Regions from separate parts of the Candidatus Paraluminiphilus aquimaris genome, predicted to be linked through region 1. Evidence: predicted binding sites of a transcription regulator. Region 1 holds the regulator's gene; the other holds the start of a gene.

Region 1 (7,395 bases):
GCTAATACAATCATTTGCCACGGTATCCGTTTCCGGATGCGCCTCAATAAATTGCTTTACTTGCAGCGCCTGACCCGTAAACGCTCTGAGCTCGGGCTCCCAATGTGGATTGGCTAGCATGCGCATATCGAGCACAATATCGGCGTTTAACGGCGCGCCTTTTTTGAATCCAAAAGATTCGATGCTGATAGCCATACCCGAGCGGGCTTTCCCAAACCGCTGCTGCATCACTTCGCGTTGGTTGTAGGGTGACATTTCCGAGGTGTCGATAATCAAATCAGCGGCAGAGATTAGCGGCTCTAGAATGATCCGTTCGATAGCGAGGGCATCCGTCAGCGGTAAGCCGTCTTCACTTAGGGGGTGTTTGCGCCGGGTTTCGTTAAAGCGTTTACTCAGAGCTTGCGCGGTCGCGTCGAAAAAGATGAGCTCGAAAGTGTTTTTTTCTCTGAGCCCTTTTAAAAAGTCGCGTAAGTCGTTAACGCCCGCATCCTCTGTGCGAATATCGATACAGATGGCAAGGCCTGTGTAGGCCGACGAGGGCGCTTCCTCGAAGTGTTTTATGAGGGATTCAACGAGCGTGACAGGTAGGTTATCCACACAGTAGAAACCCATGTCCTCCAGCTGATTTAACGCTGAGCTTTTGCCTGATCCGGAGCTGCCACTTACGATAATAATGTGCATGACGAGTTTGCCGTTTTTCCCTCGTTACTCGGTAAACCTTGATAACTCGCTGCTACGGTCCGTCGCCGCAGCGGTCGCTTAAGCGCCAAACTTGCGCGATGACACTCACCTTCTAGTGCTAGTGGGTCCGATGCTTTCTCTTGTGATCGGTTACCTGACGATCTAATTTTTCGATAACAGAGTCTATCGCGGGATACATATCAGAGAGTGTCTGCGAAGCAAAAAAGTCAGCCCCAGCAAGGTGTAAATTAGCTTCAGCTTTATGTTCAGCGCGTTCCACAACAAGAACGAACTCTATATGGTCAATGCTGTCACAGTGCCGCTGTACCCGTCGTAATTTCCTCGAAATATGCTCTCGTAAGCCATCTGTTACGTCGACGTGGTGTCCGCTAATAGTCACTCTCATGATGATTCTCCTGTAATGGTTCAACAATTAGATATAACGCTTCCTTTCGTTTGAGGGGCCTATATTCATTTGTTCTCGGTACTTTGCGACCGTGCGCCGTGCCACCACTACGCCTTCATCAGCGAGAAGTGTGCACAGCTTTGCATCGCTCAATGGCTTCTGCGAGTTCTCTGCGCCAATGATTCGTTTGATCAATGCTTTGATTGCAGTTGACGAGCACTCGCCACCCTCGGTGGTGGCAACATGACTTGAAAAGAAGTATTTCAACTCATAAATACCCCGGGGCGTATGCATGTACTTGCGTGTCGTTGCCCGAGAGACAGTGGACTCATGTAAGTCCACCTCTCCGGCAATGTCCGCCAATATTAAGGGGCGCATTGCTTCTTCCCCGTGATCGAGGAAAGCACGCTGATGCTGCACAATCGAAGAGGCCACTTTTAGCAACGTCTCATTTCGGCTCAATAGGCTCTTGATAAACCATTTTGCTTCTTGAACGTTGTTTCTTGCGTAATCTCGGTCGGAGCTCGTTCCCGCGTTTAGCAATTCCGCGTAGTGATGATTGATTCGTAGTTTTGGCGCTATGTCGGGGTTTAATTCGACTCGCCATTTTCCTTCAACACGCTTAACAAACACGTCGGGAACAATGTATTCAGTTGCAGAGGCTTGAAGCGACGCGCCGGGGGTTGGATTCAATGAGCGTATTAGATTTAGCGCGCCGATAATGTCCTCAGGCGTGGTCCGCATCCTCCGTGCTAAGTGTTTCGGCTCAGCCACAGGAATTTGCTCGATGTGCCGCCTAACCATCATACCGGCAGTATCGCGATGCGGCGTCTCTTCACTCATCTGCCTTAGCTGAATGAGGAGACACTCTTGTAAGTCCGTCGCGAAAACACCGGTTGGCTCAAAGTGTTGAAGACGGTGCAGTACAGCCATTACCTCTTCAAACTCTAGTTCATCGATGTTCAGCCCTTCAAAAATTTGCTCAGCTGTTTGTGTCAGCCTTCCGTCATCATCAACCGCATCGATGAAGGCGAGCGCGATGGCGCGGTCTGTTTCGGAAAAGCGTGTGAGATTGAGTTGCCAAAGTAGGTGCGACTGCAATGTTTCGGGTGACGAGTCACGCTCACCAAAGTTCAGATCCTCGCCGCCGGCGCCCTGCGTGGCCGCAGGTGCGGAAGAGGGCATGACATCTTCCCAGGCCGCGTCTACTTGAAGCTCGGTTGAAGGGAGATCCTCGGAAGTGGTGTCGGAAAAGTCGACTTGCTCTTTAACATCCGTCTCAAGCGGCGCTTCATTGGAACCCTCCTCTTCGTCGAGAAGTGGATTGCTCTCAAGCGTTTCGGTGATGGCTTGCTGAAGATCGAGTGTGCTGAGTTGAAGGAGCTTAATAGCTTGCTGCAGCTGAGGTGTCAGCGTTAGTTGTTGACCGAGCTTTAACTGCAGAGCTTGCTTCATGAATCTCTTTGAGAAGCCATTGGATAGACAGTTTAGCGCTTTCATTTCAACAAAGGCAAACCGCTTGGCCTACCTTTTGCTTACATTGCTATGTTCGTTGTACGCAGCGAGAACTTACAGCCGAAAGTCCTGGCCGAGGTATACTTTACGGACGTTCGCATTGTCGAGAATGCTTTGTGCGTCGCCCTCAGCAATCACACTTCCCTCACTAACTATGTAGGCCCGCTCGCAGATGTCGAGTGTTTCGCGGACGTTGTGGTCTGTGATTAATACCCCGATCCCCCGGTCTCGAAGGTGGGTGATAATTGCTTTTATGTCCGATATGGATATGGGGTCTACACCGGCGAATGGCTCATCTAATAATATGACCTTTGGGTCCGTTGCGAGTGCGCGGGCGATCTCCACTCGACGCCGCTCACCTCCCGACAAACTTTGACCAAGTGATGATCGAAGATGCGTGATGTGAAACTCGTGAAGAAGCTCGTCACAAAGGTTTTGTTGTTCGGTCACCGTTAAGTCATCTCGGGTTTCGATAATGGCCATCAGGTTGTCTTCGACGGAAAGTCGACGGAAAATTGAGGCCTCTTGAGGGAGGTAGCCCAAACCCTGTCTTGCTCTTAGATGAATGGGCAGCGCAGTGACATCTTCACCACAGAGTGTGATGCGCCCCTCATCGGTCGCAACCAAGCCGACCATGAGGTAGAAGCAAGTGGTTTTTCCTGCGCCATTGGGTCCTAGGAGTCCAATAATCTCGCCGGCGTTTACCGACATTGACATACCGTTAACGACACGGCGGCCACGATATGACTTGGCCAGACCCTTTGCAGTGAGAACCTCAGTCACGACCTGGATTCTCCCTAAGCGAGTTCGGTGGGATGGTTACTTTCACGCGTTGAGGCTTTTTTCCACTGGGCGATCCCGCGGCGATGACACGCTGCGAACTAACAATGTACTCTATTGTGCTGCCCTCTATCACCGCACCGTCTTGAAGTATTCGCGCCTCACCAATTAGGCGAATGCGGTCTTTTGTCTCTTGATATTCGATGGCATTGGCTTGCGCGTTGATCGGCGTCTCACGGTCACTCGGGGTTTGCTTCAGCGTTGCAGGCGTGCCCGTGGCGGTAATGATCGACGCGCCTTTGTCATCAAATGAAAAGACCAACCGCTCTGACTTGATCTCAAGCGAGCCTTGGCGAAGCTCTACGGAACCGCGGTATGTTGTCAGGCCTGATGGCTCCTCGCGTGTCACCTGATCTGCCGATATTTCAATCGGTTGATCGGCATCGTTTGCGAAGGAGCCGATTGCGCTGGTGGCCAGCAGTATCGCCAGCAAGACGCTGATTAATCTGGTCCCTAGGGGATACTCACAATTCACTTTTCGCTGGTTCCTTTACTAAAGCTGGACGCGACATCCCCCCGCAACTTTGCGGTTCCGCCGCGAAAATCAATCTGCAGTTGAGAGCCGGTTGTTATACCTCTCGCGCTAATTATGCTCGCTTGAGACGATGATGACGCGAGATGGGTGTTTGCATCAATGGTGAGCTCGTCGGTCTCAAGCGTGACGTCGGCTCCCCGGGTTACAATTACGCCGCCTGTAAGCGTAAGGGTGTCATCGCTTAATCTCGAAAGTCCGCGCGGTGCCTCTAGTTGCCAGCGCACCCCTTGCTCGTCCTCGCGTTCAACGTGAAGACCGCCCATCAACATCTGTGAATCCCCTTCAAGTTGGACTGCGTGGTCGGCATGGCTTGTCTCTAGTTTGCGGCCCGAAGTATCGTAGCGAATAAGTTCTAAATTATTCAGCTCCGTGGAGATCAACTTTCGCGCCTCCAAACTCGTTGGGGCTTCGTTTTCGAGACGCGCAAAAATCAGCAAGACGGCCATGACGCCAAGCAGAGCGCCGCTAATACTCCATTTCACGGGGTGACATCACCGAGTAGATAATCACAGAATTCGCGAACGCAGCCTTCGCCCCCATTAAGTGATGCGACCCAATCTGCTTTGGAGACAACTGCCGGGACGGCGTTTTTGGGGCAAGCACCCATTCCTGTGCTGGCAATAGCATCAATGTCCGGTAAGTCGTCGCCCATGTAGGCCACTTCGTGAAGCTCAATTGCCACTGACCGAAGGAGTTCTTTGAGCGCGGTCAGCTTGTCTTCACGGCCCTGAATCACATGATGAATACCAAGCTCTGTGGCTCTTCGCGCCACCATGGGCGATACCCGACCGGTAATAATGGCGGTTTGAATGCCCGCTTGTTGCACGCGTTTTATTCCTACACCATCTTTAATATTAAACGACTTGAGTTCCTGGCCATCACTCGTGTAGGTGACTTTGCCGTCGGTCATCACGCCGTCAACATCCAGAACCAAAAGTTTTATCGGGCTACTTTCGCTCATACGATACCGGCCCTTAACAGCGCGAGGAGATGGATCACGCCCGTCACGGCGCCCGTTTTATCCGTGACCACGAGTGCGCTGATTCCGTCTGATTCCATGCGTTTAACCGCCTCAGCCGCAAGTGCATCTGAGTCGATTGTCTTTGCACCGTGTGACATGACACTACCGACCTCGGTCTTATTTAAGTCGTGACCTTGCTCAAGTACCCGTCTCAAGTCGCCATCCGTGAAGATACCGAGTAGCGCATTGTTATCATCGGTCACGGTGGACATTCCTAACCCCTTAGCCGAGATAACCATCAGCGCATCCGCTAAGGATGTTGACGGAGCAACCTGAGGAATGTCAGCCCCGGTAACTTGAAGGTCTGAGACGCGAGTTAAAAGCCGACGCCCTAGCGCCCCACCCGGGTGAGTAAAGGCAAAATCTTCTGCTGTGAAACCCTTGTGCTCAAGTAGCGCGACAGCCAAAGCGTCGCCCATGACGAGATTGGCTGTGGTACTTGCGGTGGGTGCAAGATCATGCGGGCACGCTTCTTCATCGACACTTATATTCAAGTGAATGTCTGCAGCGGTTGCCAGGAGTGAGTCGGGGTTTCCGGTCATGGCAATAATGGGTATCCCTAGGCGCTTAAGCATCGGAAGCAGGGCCGTCACTTCACTGGTTGTTCCGCTGTTAGACATGAGCAAAGCAGCATCGCTCTGTGTAATCATTCCCATGTCACCGTGGCAGGCCTCGGCTGGGTGAACAAACTGAGCTGGGGTGCCGGTGCTGGCCAAGGTCGCCGCGATTTTGCTACCGATATGTCCACTTTTACCCATACCGCTCACGATGACTCTGCCATTAGCTGCGGCGAGAATGCTAACAGCCTCGGCAAAGTCCTCGTCGATGCGGGATTTGAGAGCGTCCACCGCCCTCATCTCAATATCGATGGTTCTCAGTGCCGAGTCGATTGACGAACGTATGGGTTGATGAGTCATAGTTACCCTGCGAGGTCCGGAGCCGTTATCAAAATGCCAAGATAGGTTATATACGTACCCAGTAATACGACACCAGCGAAACGACTGAGTTCACCGCTGGCTTCTTGATGCCGGCTAGCGCTACGTTGAGCCTGCCACATAAAAAGCGCGAGCAGTGAGGCCGTAAAAGCGGTGTAAAGCCAGTCTCGGTAATACACGCTGGCGTCTAGCGCTAGCGGACCTAAAAGCCCTGGAATAGGGAGTACGATGAGGAGGTTAAAAATATTACTGCCCAGTATGGCGCCGATCGCCATATCAGCGTGTCCTTTTACGGCACTCACTACGGAAGCTGCAAGCTCAGGTAGGCTGGTCCCGATGGCCACAATCGTCAGCCCGACAATGAGCTCAGATACGCCCAAAGCGGTGGCAACATTCACCGCGCCTATGACCAAAACTCGCGATGAGATGACGAGCAGCACGAGCCCGCCCAAAAATTTGAGCCATGCCAGCCCAGCCGATGCTGCTCCTGCCTCGACGGCCGTGGTCTCCTTGCCGGGTCCACGTTTAGACAATAGAAACAGAAATAGAGTGAGCGCGCTTAGCAATACGGTGCCGTCCAAAAGTGAGAGCTCGCCATCAGCGAGCAGTGCACCTGCGAGTAGCGTGGCGCCCATCATTTGAGGGAGTTCTCTTCGGATTGCTGAGGCCTCAACAGCCATCGACTTAATGATCAGCGTGACGCCCAGAACCAATCCGGTATTGGCAATATTCGATCCAAGCGCATTACCCACGGCCAATTCACCTGAGCCTGAGAGCGACGCTATGATTGAGATGACGATCTCAGGCGCCGAAGTGCCGAGTGAGACGATGGTCAAGCCGATGAGTAAGGGCGACAGCCCCGCCCATCTAGCGATTGCTGCGGCGCCATCAACAAACTTATCCGAACTCCAAACGAGCCCGATTAGCCCAGCAACTATAAAAAACATGTCTAACATTTGGGTAATGGTACACCTTGATCGTTAAAACTCGCTGCGGAATCCAAGCGATCGGTTATCATACTCGATCTCGTCGGCGTTAGAACGACACTTAACGCTGAGACAGGCGCGATCATCCCGGTAAAGGCGGGTTAGAAAGGAACATTATGAAAATCTCGGCGTTATTCGGTAAAGGGTTCACCGCATTTATCCTCATGGGGCTCGCGTTATCGAGCACAGCTGAAGTCAATGATAAGGCACCTAAGCCGATCATCGAATTTACCACGAGCCAGATCATGACCATTATTGATGGTGCGCCCGAGTACTTCGATGAAGATCCCGACCGTTTCTACAGGGAAATAGGCGAGGTGCTCGATGCCACCATCGACTGGCGGGGTTTTGCCAAAGGCGTGATGGGTGAATACGCGTCGAATGCGCGATACAAGCGCCTAGACGCAGAGGGTAAGAAGGCACTCCGTGAGCAGCTTGAAACCTTTACAGGCATCATTAAATCGGGATTGATCAGG
Region 2 (7,395 bases), 820 kb from region 1:
CTCGTATCTTGCACCATGTTCTTCATCTCAGCGCGCCGCTGCCCGAGCTCCTCCATAACACCGCCTTGGTGCTCGGACTCACAATCGATAACGAGCTGCTCGTAAGGCTCACAAAGCTTGCCGTCGATTTCTTTCTGAATCACTTCTGGACGTGATACCCCAAGCTCGAAGCCTTCGCGACGCATGCTCTCAATTAGCACTGACAGGTGAAGCTCGCCTCGACCTGACACGACAAACTTATCTGGACTGTCGCCTTGCTCAACCCGCAACGCCACATTGTGAATAAGCTCTCTATCCAGTCGCTCTCTGATGTTCCGTGACGTGACGTACTTGCCCTCTAAACCCGCAAACGGAGAGTCGTTCACTTGGAAAGTCATACTGACCGTAGGCTCGTCAACCGAGAGCGGCGGGAGCGCCTCACTCGCGGACGGATCGCACAGGGTATCCGAAATGTTAAGGGCGTCGATGCCCGTCACACAGACAATGTCACCCGCTTCAGCAGTCTCAACCTCGACGCGTTCTAAACCGTGATACCCCATAACCTGAAGGATTTTTCCGCTTCGCGCACCTGCGTCCCGATCGACAATAGAGACCTGAGTGTTAGACGTGAGCTGACCGCGAGTAATTCGACCAACCCCAATGACACCCACATAACTGTTGTAGTCCAAGGCCGAAATCTGCATCTGAAAAGGCCCGTCGGAATTCACCGCAGGTGCCGACACATGATCAACGATCATGTTAAACAAAGGCTCCATATCGTCAGCCATGCTCTCCGGGTCGTCACCGGCAATGCCGTTTAAAGCCGAGGCATACATGATGGGGAAATCCAATTGCTCGTCCGTCGCCCCCAAGGAATCAAACAGGTCGAAAACCTGGTCAATTACCCAGTCGGGACGTGCCCCGGGTCGGTCAATTTTGTTAACCACAACAATTGGATTGAGACCCCGTTCAAAGGCCTTAGATGTCACGAAGCGGGTTTGAGGCATTGGCCCGTCAACCGCATCTACAATAAGTAGCACGCTATCTACCATCGACAATACGCGTTCAACCTCGCCTCCAAAGTCGGCGTGCCCGGGTGTATCGACAATATTGATGCGGTAATCATTCCAACGAATAGCTGTGTTCTTCGCAAGGATCGTAATACCGCGCTCGCGCTCTTGATCGTTGGAATCCATGATGCGCTCCGCACCCTGGTTTTTTCGATCAAGCGTGCCTGACTGCTGAAGCAGGCAATCGACCAATGTTGTTTTACCGTGGTCTACGTGTGCGATGATCGCAATGTTTCGAAGATTCTCAATCACAAGGGTTGTCTCTATCGTTGGTTTTTTAGCGGGCGCGACTGTACCACAAGCAGCGCAAGGTAAGACCGTGAATAAGCCCTTATAAAGCCGATTCACAACCATTAACAAAAACGCGGCCAAGTTGTTCCATCGACGCAGGGCGAGACTGCCAAACAGGCCCTAAACGCACCAAATAAGTGCGCTTAATGCATTGCCGCACCAAATTCGTGCTTATATTGCCAGCCGCATTACGTTAAATTTTTACTTTCGCAATGAAAAACAAACACTTACCCAGCCATCACTTTACATCGAGAAGTGGCACAAGCTTTGCTATTATGTTTCACGAAAGTGCATAAGCGGTTGAGTTACGCACACACAGACCGATTAGATCGGGTTTTACAGTCCTTAGGAGGCATCCATGTCAGAGCGCACGCTCAATTTGATAAAAGACAACGATATTCGTTGGGTAGATCTGCGCTTTACCGATACACGCGGTAAAGAGCAGCACGTAAGCATCCCCGCAAGCCAAGTCGACGAAGACTTTTTCGAAGACGGCAAGATGTTCGACGGATCGTCGATCGCTGGCTGGAAAGGAATCAACGAGTCAGACATGATCCTCATGCCCGATGACAGCACATCGATTATCGACCCTTTTACCGACGATGCGACCGCCATTTTGCGATGTGACGTTGTCGAGCCCTCAACGATGCAAGGTTATGAGCGTGACCCACGCAGTGTCGCGAAACGTGCTGAAGCGTATCTCGCGTCCACAGGCCTCGGCGATACAGCCTTCTTCGGCCCAGAGCCAGAATTCTTTGTATTCGACGACGTAAAGTACAAAGTTGAAATGCAGGGCGCCAGCTACGCGATTAATTCCGAAGAAGCCGCTTGGGCGTCAAACGACAGCTTTGATGAAGGCAACACAGGTCACCGACCTGGTGTCAAAGGTGGCTACTTCCCCGTTCCACCCGTCGATTCACTCCACGACATCCGCGCTGCGATGTGCTCTGCCATGGAGCAGATGGGTTTGGATGTGGAAGTACACCACCACGAGGTGGGAACAGCCGGTCAGTGTGAAATCGGTATTCGCTTCAACACCCTCGTAGCGAAAGCCGACGAAGTGCAAATACTGAAGTATTGCGTCCACAACGTTGCGCACGCTTACGGAAAAACGGCGACCTTCATGCCAAAGCCACTCGTTGGCGACAACGGTTCCGGTATGCACGTACACCAGAGCATTTCAAAAGATGGCGTGAACACCTTTGCTGGAGACGATTACGCAGGTCTTTCAGAGACTGCGCTTTACTACATCGGCGGTATTATCAAGCACGCTCGCGCAATCAATGCGTTCGCCAACGCCTCAACTAACAGCTACAAGCGACTTGTTCCAGGCTTCGAAGCGCCCGTAATGCTTGCATACTCAGCGCGCAACCGCTCTGCATCCATCCGAATCCCCTACGAGCCTTCTCCCAAAGGGAAGCGTATCGAGGTGCGTTTTGGTGATCCAACTGCCAACCCCTATCTCTGCTTCGCAGCGATGATGATGGCGGGTATCGACGGCATCCAAAACAAGATTCACCCTGGAGAGGCAGCCGACAAAGATCTGTACGATCTACCGGCAGAAGAAGCGGCTGAGATCCCAACCGTGGCATCAACGCTTGAAATGGCGCTCGACGCACTCGACGCTGATCGTGGCTTCCTGACAGCCGGTGGCGTATTCACTGACGACATGATTGACGGCTACTTAGAGCTCAAGCGCGAGGAAGTGGAGCGTCTCAATATGACCACTCACCCCGTCGAGTTTGACATGTACTACTCGCTGTAAAACAGCGAGCGCAGGGCCCGCAGTACACCGCGGGCTTTTTTTTGCTCTAAATTTCTAGATATCGCGTAACAAAGACAGAAATGCACCAATATAGTGCAAAAACCCACCCAAGGAGGTCCTCTATGAAAAAGTGCTTGTGCCTTTTGGCTGCGACCATCCTTGCGTTTTCAAGCCTTGCAAACGCGCAAATCTACAAGTCGGTCGACGCCAACGGCGTGGTTACGTTCAGCGACAAGCCGCCAGCTAAAGAGCGTGGGGCGGCTGAGGAAATGAACCTCCCCACTCAGGTCAATACCGCGCAAGCGCTTTCTGTTGTACCTGCTGAGCCAGAAGCGAGCGGAGACATGGAAGAGATGGCTGAGCGAAAGCTCAGCATCACCCGTCCATCCGACAATGCAACGATTCCCATGGGCGCCGGTATTTTTGACGTATTGGTGAAGGCGTCAGCCAAACTTGGGGACGGTGAAACTGTCGCACTCTATCTCGACGGTGAAAAAGTAGATGACGCGCAAACGACGCTTCAATGGACCTTGAGCTATGTCATCCGCGGAGCCCATAAACTCGAGGCAAAGTGGTTTGCAAAAGACGGCTCAGTCCTTGCAGTCTCAGAGCCCATCACTGTCTTCGTCTTAAGGCCCTCGATCTTATGAGTCGGCGCCCATGAATGTATCACCCGGCTTTGATCTAGACTCGCTGACAACTTGCGTTGTCCTTATTGACGAGCACGGCATTGTCGACACACTGAATCAGGCCGCACAAGTGCTGCTTGAAACATCGTCGCTTCGTGCAGTGGGTCTGCCATTTGGCGAGCTTGCCAGCGCCGCAGGGGATGCGGCCATACACTGGCATGAAACACTCACAGCGGTAGTTAGTACTCGCTTACCTGCTGTCAGCAGAGACTTGAAACTGAGCCTCAAAACCGGTCGCGATGTGAGTGTTGATGTGGTGATAACTCCCCTTAACTACGACCGTGACTCGCGCATTCTTCTGGAGATATCGGCGCTGGATCGCGCACGGGCTATCAGTGAAACGGAAAATTTACGCGAGGCGCAAAGCCGCCTTCACAACGTCGTCAAAGGTCTAGCACACGAAGTAAAGAATCCACTGGGAGGAATACGCGGTGCAGCGCAACTTCTGGCAAGAAAATTCCCCAATGACGAACTCGATGAATACTCAAGCATCATTATTTCCGAGGTGGACCGTCTCCAAGCTCTCGTGGACAGGCTCCTAGGCCCCAGAGAATCACTGGATAAGCGGCCAATGAATGTGCACGAGGTCACAGAGCGCGTCCGCCAGTTAATCGAGGCCGAGGCAGGGAAAAGCATCACGGTAACGCGGGATTATGACCCCAGCCTCCCTGAGTTCGACGCCGATGCAGACCAGCTGACACAGGCCGTGCTAAACATCGCTCGTAACGCGTGGGAGGCTTCACCTATCGGCTGCTCTCTCACCATTAGAACGCGGAGCAAACGCCAGTACACACTTAACGGTCAGCGACACAAGCTGGTTTGTGCTCTTGAAATAATCGACGACGGTCCGGGCATACCCGAAGACCTCATGTCATCCATTTTCCTACCGATGGTGACCTCAAGGCCTGAGGGTAGCGGTCTAGGACTCTCGCTTTCACAAATGATTTTGACGCGGCACGGTGGCGTTATTCAGGCCAGTAGCCAACCCGGGCATACCTGTTTCACGCTACTTCTACCTATGGATAACTAACATGACAGATGGAAATCAAATTTGGGTAGTAGATGACGACAGCTCCATACGCTGGGTGATTGAGAAAGCGCTTAGCGGAGACAACATCGCATGCAAGACCTTCGAGAATGCAGACGAGTTACTCAGTGCACTTGAGCACGACTCACCTAAAGCCATTATCAGTGACATTCGAATGCCAGGAATGGATGGCCTTACGCTACTAAAAGAGCTCAAGGCTACCGTACCGGACACACCCGTTATCATCACCACTGCGCACTCTGATCTGGATAGCGCCGTCACCTCTTATGAATCCGGCGCTTTCGAATATTTACCAAAGCCTTTCGACATCGACGAGATGCTTGAGGTTGCCTCTCGAGCGCTTGCTTACACCCAAAAAGCACCCTCTGATAGCGCAAATGACCCTAATAGCAGTAAAGAAATCATTGGTAATGCGCCCGCGATGCAAGAGGTATTCAGAGCTATTGGCAGGCTATCTCAAAGCGCCATCACCGTTCTGATCAGCGGTCAATCTGGCTCAGGCAAGGAACTTGTGGCACGGGCGCTCCACCAACATAGCCCAAGAGCAAAAGCCCCATTTGTTGCACTGAATATGGCAGCCATCCCCAAAGATCTGATGGAATCAGAGCTGTTCGGTCATGAAAAAGGCGCTTTCACGGGGGCTGCTGGAAAGCGGGAGGGGCGCTTTGAACAAGCCAACGGCGGAACACTCTTCCTCGATGAAATTGGCGACATGCCCCACGACACGCAAACCCGATTGCTTCGCGTACTTGCTGAGGGCGAGTTTTTCCGGGTCGGTGGCGCTACTGCTATCAAGACAGACGTTCGGGTCATTGCTGCAACGCACCAAGACCTGAGGACACTTGTCGCCGAAGGGTCATTCCGTGAGGATCTGTATCACCGCCTCAATGTCATTGGCATAAACGTACCAAGGCTCGCCGACCGCCGCGAAGACATACCCGTGCTACTCAATCATTTCTTGGCAAAAGCCGCCTCAGAGCTCGGTGTACCCACAAAAGAATTATCCGCACAGGCCAGAGATTATCTGAGCGCATTGGATTGGCCAGGTAATGTTCGTCAGCTTGAAAACACCTCCCGCTGGCTTACGGTGATGGGTGCGGGCAATACCATTTTAATGAGTGATCTCCCACCAGAACTGGTATCAGAGCAAGATCAAGGCGCACAGCCCGATGGTTCGTGGGAAAAGCAGCTCTCAGATTGGGTCAGAACCAGACTTCTGGCCGGAGAGACGAATGTACTCAAGCATGCCATGCCTCAAATCGAGTCGATCATGATGAGTGCGGCGCTGGAGCACACCGCGGGTAAGAAAGCAGAAGCGGCTGAGCTTCTCGGTTGGGGACGAAATACCCTCACGCGAAAGCTCAGCCAGCTTGCTTAGTGCGTTGCGCCCTCAGCGGGCTGGTCACCACCCTGTGCTGCTTGCTGCGCCATAGCTTGCGCGTACAGTGCATCAAAATTGACAGGGGCGAGCATCAACGCAGGGAAACCGCCTTTTACGACGATGTTATCGATGGCTTCTCGCGCATAGGGAAACAGAATGTTAGGTGCGACCGTTGCAAGAATTTGCTTCAACGGCTCGGCCTCAATGCCTGATGCAAAGAAGATACCCGCTTGCTGAACTTCGACCAAAAACGCGTTTTTATCTTCAATTTTCGCCGTCACGGTGATCGATAGCACCACCTCGTGATTACCATCTTCGTCGGCCTTTGCTGAGCGTGTGTTGAGGTCGACGTTAACGCTTGGCTGCCAGTTCTGCCGAAAAATGTCGGGCGTCGCGGGCGACTCAAATGAAATATCTTTGGTGTACATGCGCTGCATAGTGAACTGCTGCTGTACTTGGTCATCTTGCGCTGCGCCTGCAGCTTGCTCTTCCGCCATTGCGGTGTCTCCTGTATTCGACGTTTATTACGCTTCTTCCTGAAGCATGGAATCTAATCGTTGTTGCCGCTCGAGGCCATACAATTCGTCGCAACCTCCGACGTGCTGGTCGCCTATCCATATCTGCGGAACACTTGTTGCACCCGCCATCGATGCCATCTTTGCGCGCAAGGGCGCGTCACCGTCCACCGGAATTTCGGTAAACGAGACGCTCTTGTTACTTAAGAGTTGTTTAGCCCGGACGCAAAAGGGGCACCATCGAGTTGTATAAATTGTTACTGGCTTCACTTGTTGGTCACCGGCAAACGTTGCTCGTCCCAATTCATCATACCGCCCGCCATTCGATGCGCCTGGCTAAAACCATTGGCCTTTAGCTGTTTAACCGCCGCACTGGCGTTGGTCCCCATTCGACACACCGCAATAACGGGCTTGTCCTTGTAGTTCTCGAGCTCGCCCAGTCGGCCTAATAAATTCGCAGCCGGGATATTCACTGCCTCTGAGATATGGGCGCGCTTGTATTCTTTTGCGTCTCGAACGTCGAGAAAAATGCCACCTTCTCTGTTAGTGAGGTTAATAGCTTGCTGAGGACTCAGTGCGGGCCCAGCCTTGCGAGACTCAGTGAACAATAACAAGTTCAGACTCAAAAGTAGCGCAAACACCAAGACCCACTGCTCG

What was found. Region 1 encodes sigma-54, which starts transcription at its own class of promoters, with help from an activator protein. Its sites were predicted from a motif close to TGGCACANNNNTTGCNNT; they were not measured.
Region 2: a site for sigma-54 is predicted at 1,597-1,614, ahead of glnA (glutamate--ammonia ligase). Genes of this name have one in related genera too.

Annotation. Positions count from the first base shown of each region.
Region 1 covers NZ_CP036501.1:2,651,510-2,658,904, reverse strand. The annotation lists gene rapZ (RNase adapter RapZ) at 1-681, opposite strand, end outside; gene hpf (ribosome hibernation-promoting factor, HPF/YfiA family) at 800-1,087, opposite strand; gene E0F26_RS12200 (RNA polymerase factor sigma-54) at 1,115-2,542, opposite strand; gene lptB (LPS export ABC transporter ATP-binding protein) at 2,657-3,385, opposite strand; gene lptA (lipopolysaccharide transport periplasmic protein LptA) at 3,378-3,917, opposite strand; gene lptC (LPS export ABC transporter periplasmic protein LptC) at 3,914-4,459, opposite strand; gene E0F26_RS12180 (KdsC family phosphatase) at 4,456-4,938, opposite strand; gene E0F26_RS12175 (KpsF/GutQ family sugar-phosphate isomerase) at 4,935-5,915, opposite strand; gene E0F26_RS12170 (calcium/sodium antiporter) at 5,918-6,889, opposite strand; gene E0F26_RS12165 (MlaC/ttg2D family ABC transporter substrate-binding protein) at 7,036-7,395, shown strand, end outside.
Region 2 covers NZ_CP036501.1:748,936-756,330, reverse strand. The annotation lists gene typA (translational GTPase TypA) at 1-1,301, opposite strand, end outside; gene glnA (glutamate--ammonia ligase) at 1,699-3,105, shown strand; gene E0F26_RS03435 (DUF4124 domain-containing protein) at 3,228-3,755, shown strand; gene glnL (nitrogen regulation protein NR(II)) at 3,766-4,824, shown strand; gene ntrC (nitrogen regulation protein NR(I)) at 4,826-6,220, shown strand; gene secB (protein-export chaperone SecB) at 6,217-6,720, opposite strand; gene grxC (glutaredoxin 3) at 6,748-7,008, opposite strand; gene E0F26_RS03410 (rhodanese-like domain-containing protein) at 7,005-7,395, opposite strand, start outside.